One region of the Streptomyces sp. NPDC087215 genome, then DNA from elsewhere that is predicted to be linked to it. Evidence: predicted binding sites of a transcription regulator. Region 1 holds the regulator's gene; the other holds the start of a gene.

Region 1 (3,205 bases):
AGGACTTCGTCGAGAAGGACTACTACAAGGTCCTCGGCGTCCCCAAGGACGCCACCGAGGCCGAGATCAAGAAGGCGTACCGGAAGCTCGCCCGCGAGAACCACCCGGACGCCAACAAGGGCGACACCAAGGCCGAGGGGCGCTTCAAGGAGATCTCCGAGGCGAACGACGTCATCGGCGACCCCAAGAAGCGCAAGGAGTACGACGAGGCCCGCGCCCTCTTCGGGAACGGCGGCCTGCGGACCGGCGGTCCCGGGGGCGGCGGCTCGTTCAACTTCGACCTGGGCGACCTCTTCGGGGGCACCCAGGGCGGGGCCGGCGGCTTCGGCGGCGGCGGTGGCGGGATCGGGGACGTCTTCGGCGGGCTGTTCAACCGGGGCGGCGGCGCGGGTCCCCGCACCCAGCCCCGGCGGGGCCAGGACATCGAGTCCGAGGTGACGCTCAGCTTCACCGAGGCCATCGAGGGCGCCACCGTGCCGCTGCGGATGTCCAGCCAGCAGCCGTGCACCGCGTGCTCCGGCACCGGCGACAAGAACGGCACCCCCCGGGTCTGCCCGACCTGCGTCGGCACCGGGCAGGTCTCGCGCGGCAGCGGCGGCGGTTTCTCGCTGACCGACCCGTGCGTGGACTGCAAGGGCCGCGGCCTGATCGCGGAGAACCCGTGCGATGTCTGCAAGGGCAGCGGGCGCGCCAAGTCCTCGCGGACCATGCAGGTCCGCATCCCGGCGGGCGTGAGCGACAACCAGAAGATCCGGTTGCGCGGCAAGGGAGCGCCGGGCGAGCGCGGCGGGCAGAACGGTGACCTGTACGTCGTCGTGCACGTCGACGCCCACCCGGTCTTCGGCCGCAAGGACGACAACCTCACCGTGACCGTGCCGGTCTCCTTCACGGAGGCGGCGCTCGGCGGCGAGGTCAAGGTGCCGACGCTCGGCGGTCCCCCGGTCACCCTCAAGCTGCCCGCGGGCACCCCGAACGGCCGGACCATGCGCGCCCGTGGCAAGGGCGCGGTCCGCAAGGACGGCACCCGGGGCGACCTCCTCGTGACGGTCGAGGTCGCGGTGCCGAAGGAACTGGACGACAAGGCACGTGAGGCCCTGGAGACCTACCGCGAGGCGACCGCCGCGGAGGACCCCCGGGCGGAGCTGTTCCAGGCCGCGAAGGGAGCGTGACCCGGTGGACGGACGCCGACGCAATCCGTACGAACTGACCGACGAGTCGCCGGTGTACGTCATCTCGGTGGCGGCCCAGCTCTCGGGTCTGCATCCGCAGACCCTGCGGCAGTACGACCGGCTCGGTCTGGTGTCCCCGGACCGTACGGCCGGCCGGGGCAGGCGCTACTCGGCCCGTGACATCGAGCTGCTCCGTCAGGTGCAGCAGCTGTCGCAGGACGAGGGCATCAACCTGGCCGGGATCAAGCGGATCATCGAACTGGAGCACCAGGTCGCCGCGTTGCAGAGCCGGATCGCGGAGCTGTCGGCGGCCGTCGACGGGGCCGCGGCGGCGATGCGGCAGCGGGAGGCCCAGGTGCACGCCTCGTACCGGCGCGACCTGGTGCCCTACCAGGACGTGCAGCAGACGAGCGCGCTGGTGGTCTGGCGTCCCAAGCGGGGCGAGTGACGAAACGGGTCGTGTGAGGCCCCTTCCCCTCCGGGGGAAGGGGCCTCACGCCGTTTCCGGGGCCGTTCGGGCGGCTGCGGGGACGGGCCCCGCCCCTGAGGGGGAACCCCCTGTCCCTGAGGGCGCCCCTGACTAAAAGATGAGTTCGACCGCGATGCCGCCGACCGTCTCCCACCACGGGGCCGCCCCGGTCCCGAACGCGACGGCCAGCGCGGTGCCGAGGGCGCGGTCGCGGGGCGTGGGGGCGCTCTCCCAGCGCTCGATGATCAGGCCGCCGCCCGAACGGATCAGGGTGCCCAGGCGCCGTCCGTCCCGGAGCAGCCGGCTGGTGTCGGACCCGCAGGGCACCAGCCGGTAGTGGACGCCGTCGGTGCGCACGTCCACCCGGTAGGAGTACCGCAGGAGCCGCCCGCGCGCGGGCCTCAGGCGGGCCGGTTCCCCGTCGACCGTGAGCGCGAGCAGCGCGGCCCTGCGGGTGCCGATGGGGGTGTGGGCGTCGGGGCGGGTCCCGGGGGCCCGTACGAGCTCCACGGTGGGGAGCTCGTACCCGGAGACCCTCAGGGTTCCGGCGGGTCCGTCGAGGTCGATCTGTGCGTACACGGTGTGCGGTGTTCCCGTTCGGGGCTGGGCGGGGGCGGGGGCCGGGCGGGGGCCGGAGCGGCGGGGTGCGCGGCCCGGAGGCCGGTCCGGTCCGGGCCGGTCCGGCCTCCGGGCCGTCAGGTGTCCTGGTCGAGGATGCCCGACTGGGCGATGAGGTAGCCGAGTTGGGCCCGGCTGCCGCTGCCGAGGGTGGCGGCGAGTTTGGCGATGTGGGCGCGGCAGGTGCGCACGTTCATGCCGAGGCGGCGGGCGATGGCCTCGTCGACGTGGCCCTCGACGAGGAGTTTGGCGATGGAGCGCTGGACCCCGCCGATGCCGTCCACGGAGGGGCTGTAGGGGATCACTTCCTCCCAGGGGACGCCGTGCAGCCAGAACTGGTCGAAGACGCCGACGAGGTACTGGACGAGTCCCTCGTGGCGCAGTTCGAGGGCGACCTGGCGGTCGCTGCGCGCGGGCACGAAGGCGACCTTGCGGTCGACGATGATCAGCCGGTCGACGATCTCTTCCAGGGTGCGCAGTTCGAGCCCGTAGGGGGCGACCCGCTCGACGTAGGCGAGGGTGGCGGGATGGTGACGGGCCGTGTGCTGGTAGAGGGTCCGCATCCGGACACCCCGGTCGAGGAGGGGGGCGAGTCTGCGGAGGGCGGCTTCGAGGGTCTCGGGGCGGCGGCCGCTGCCGGGCTGGATGGTGAGGAGTTCGGTGGTGCACTCGTCCATGACGCGGTCCAGCGTGGCGTTGATGACGCTGAGGCCTTCGAGGACGGTGATGGCCTGGGTGCCGGAGGGGTCCTGGGTGTGGATGGCCATGAACGGCTCGAAAGCGTCGGCCAGGGCGATCGCGTGCTGCCGCCGGACCTGTATCTCCCGTTCGATGGGGTGGACCAGTTGGTTGAGGGCGATCGAGGGCGGCACCGGGTGCAGCCATTCGCCGTCGTCGGGGTCCGGGTGCAGGAGGGACAGTTCCTTCAGGCAGGGGGCCGCCTCGGCGT
Region 2 (3,205 bases), on a different contig from region 1:
GCGAGGCGAGGGCCGTCGTCATGGTGACGCCCGCGCTCGGGCCGTCCTTCGGCACCGCGCCCGCCGGGAAGTGGATGTGCACGCCCCGGTCCTTCAGACCGGTGACGGGCAGCTCCAGCTCCGCGCCGTGCGAGCGGAGGAAGGAGAGCGCGATCCGCGCCGACTCCTTCATCACGTCGCCCAGCTGGCCCGTGAGGGTCAGCCCGGCGCCGCCGGTCTCCGGATCGGCGAGGGACGCCTCGACGAAGAGGACGTCGCCGCCCGCGCCGGTCACCGCGAGCCCGGTGGCCACGCCCGGCACGGCGGTCCTGCGCTCCGCCGGGTCCTGCGCCGACTCGGGCACGTGGTGCGGTCGCCCGATGAGGTCCCTCAGATCGTCCGGGCCGACCGTGAACGGCAGCTCGCGGTCGCCCAGTTCGTGCTGGGCCGCGATCTTGCGGAGCAGCCGGGAGATCGCCCGCTCCAGGGTGCGGACCCCGGCCTCACGGGTGTACTCGCCCGCCAGCCTCCGCAGGCTCGCCTCCTCCAGGACGACCTCGCCGGGCGCCAGACCCGCGCGCTCCAGCTGCCGGGGCAGCAGGTGGTCACGGGCGATGACGACCTTCTCGTCCTCCGTGTAGCCGTCGAGCCTGACCAGTTCCATCCGGTCGAGGAGGGCCTCGGGGATGGCGTCGAGGACGTTGGCGGTCGCCAGGAAGACGACGTCGGAGAGGTCCAGCTCGACCTCCAGGTAGTGGTCACGGAACGTGTGGTTCTGCGCCGGGTCGAGGACTTCGAGGAGGGCCGCCGCCGGGTCGCCCCGGAAGTCGGAGCCGACCTTGTCGATCTCGTCGAGCAGGACCACCGGGTTCATGGACCCGGCCTCCTTGATCGCCCGGACGATGCGGCCGGGCAGCGCGCCGACGTAGGTGCGCCGGTGGCCCCGGATCTCGGCCTCGTCCCGCACGCCGCCGAGGGCGACGCGGACGAACTCGCGGCCCATCGCGTGGGCGACGGACTCGCCGAGGGAGGTCTTGCCGACGCCGGGCGGGCCGACGAGGGCGAGGACGGCCCCGCCGCGCCGCCCGCCGACGACGCCGAGACCCCGCTCGGCGCGGCGCTTGCGGACGGCCAGGTACTCGGTGATGCGCTCCTTCACGTCGTCCAGACCCGCGTGCTCGGCGTCCAGGACGGCACGGGCGCCCCGGATGTCGTACCGGTCCTCGGTCCGCTCGTTCCACGGCAGTTCGAGGACGGTGTCCAGCCAGGTGCGGATCCAGGAGCCCTCGGGGGACTGGTCGCTGGACCGCTCCAGCTTCTCGACCTCCTTGAGGGCGGCCTCCCGGACCTTCTCGGGCAGGTCGGCGGCCTCCACCCGGGCCCGGTAGTCGTCGGACTCGTCGCCCTCGGCCTCGCCGTTGAGGTCCCGGAGTTCCTTGCGTACGGCTTCGAGCTGGCGGCGGAGCAGGAACTCCCGCTGCTGCTTGTCCACACCCTCCTGGACGTCCTTGGCGATGGTCTCGGCGACGTCCTGCTCGGCGAGGTGCTCGCGGAGCTGGGCCGTGGCGAGCTTCAGCCGGGCGACCGGGTCGGCGGTCTCCAGGAGGGCGACCTTCTGTTCGACGCTGAGGAAGGGCGAGTACCCGGAGTTGTCGGCGAGGGCGCCGACGCCCTCGATCTGCTGGACGCGGTCCACCACCTGCCAGGCACCGCGCTTCTTGAGCCAGCTGGTGGCCAGCGCCTTGTACTCCTTGATCAGGTCGGTGACCTGGCCGGGGAGCGGTTCGGGCAGGGTCTCCTCGACGGTGGCGCCCTCGACCCAGAGCGCGGCGCCGGGGCCGGTGGTGCCCGCGCCGATGCGGACGCGGCCGATGGCCCGGATCAGGGCGCCGGGGTCGCCGTCGGACAGCCGTCCGACCTGCTCGACGGTGCCGAGGACACCGGTCCCCGCGTAGGTCCCGTCGACGCGGGGCACGAGCAGCACCCTGGGCTTGCCCGCACCCGGCCGCGCGGCGGCCTGGGCGGCCTCGACGGCGGCGCGCACATCGGCGTCGGACAGGTCGAGCGGTACCACCATTCCGGGCAGCACGACCTCGTCGTCGAGCGGCAGCACCGGCAGAGTGAGTGCCACAGACGGCTTGGACTCAGAAGCCATGATCTCCCCTTCGGCAGTCAAGTTGAGCTATGTGCACTCAATGCATGTGAGCCGGGGAATGTTCCCGCCCGCCCGTTCGCTCTGAGCGATCACTTCCGCCCCGCCCTTCGACGCGGATCTCCTCGTTCTGCGGTTTCCCTCTTCGTCCGGCTCGTCCGGCTCGTCCGGCTCGTTCGTTCTGCGGAGCGGCCTTTGGGCGCGGGTCCGAGGTCAGCAGGCCGGCAGGTCGGCGCTGCGGCTCCGCGCCGAACACGGACCGGACAGCCGGTCGGCCGGGGTGGCCGGTGACGATCGGGGGCGAGGGCCGACGGGCAGCCGCCTGATCGTTCCTGGCGGCCACGAGCGTGACGGGATCCCGGCATGACGGATTGGCAGCGACTCAGGCACGCCTACGGATGCGCCGAAGACATACCCGCCCTGCTGGCGCGCATCGCGCCCGAGCCCGATTCAGGGCTCTGGAACGACCTGTGGTCCGCGCTCTGCCATCAAGGCAGCGTCTACTCGGCCAGCTTCGCGGCACTGCCCTGGCTGGCCGACATGGCCGAGAACGAGGACCGAGGACAAGCCGTGAACGCCCTGGGCCTGGCGGGGGCCATCATGGCGGGCGCCGGGCAACCGCGCGGAGCGGGCGATGTCCGCACACAGCACTCGGCGGAGATCGCCACCCTGCTGGCATCGGTGAACCGGCACCTCAGGACCGCGACCGACCGCACCGAGTACATCGACCTGCTGGAATCCATGCTCGGCTTCGAGGGCGTCGCGGGATGGAGCGAGACCCTGGCCCGGGGACTCGGGAACGAGGAATACGAGATCTCCTGCCCCGGCTGCGAGACCGACCTGTTCGTCGTCCTGGGTGAACTCGGGTTCTTCTGCACCAGCGAGGACTACGCCCTGTCGGACGGCATCATCGAAACCCGCCCGCTCCGCGCGACGGTCCCCGCGGACCTCGAAGGCATCGGCGCGCGTCTCCACCGCATCGCACTCACCGACGGCCGACACGAAGTCGCCCACGTGCTGACCTACGTCTTCGGGAACGCGACCTGCCCGGACTGCGAAACCGACTTCTCCGTC

The links. Region 1 encodes HspR, which represses chaperone genes until heat shock. Its sites were predicted from a motif close to TTGAGNNNNNNNNNCTCAA; they were not measured.
Region 2: a site for HspR is predicted at 2,157-2,175, ahead of lon (endopeptidase La). Genes of this name have one in related genera too.

What each region holds. Positions count from the first base shown of each region.
Region 1 covers NZ_JBIUZD010000003.1:484,188-487,392, forward strand. Annotated here, with positions in the region: gene dnaJ (molecular chaperone DnaJ) at 1-1,169, shown strand, start outside; gene ACIO92_RS11695 (heat shock protein transcriptional repressor HspR) at 1,174-1,617, shown strand; gene ACIO92_RS11700 (hypothetical protein) at 1,750-2,217, opposite strand; gene ACIO92_RS11705 (helix-turn-helix transcriptional regulator) at 2,334-3,205, opposite strand, start outside.
Region 2 covers NZ_JBIUZD010000005.1:289,317-292,521, forward strand. Annotated here, with positions in the region: gene lon (endopeptidase La) at 1-2,134, opposite strand, end outside; gene ACIO92_RS16650 (hypothetical protein) at 2,495-3,205, shown strand, end outside.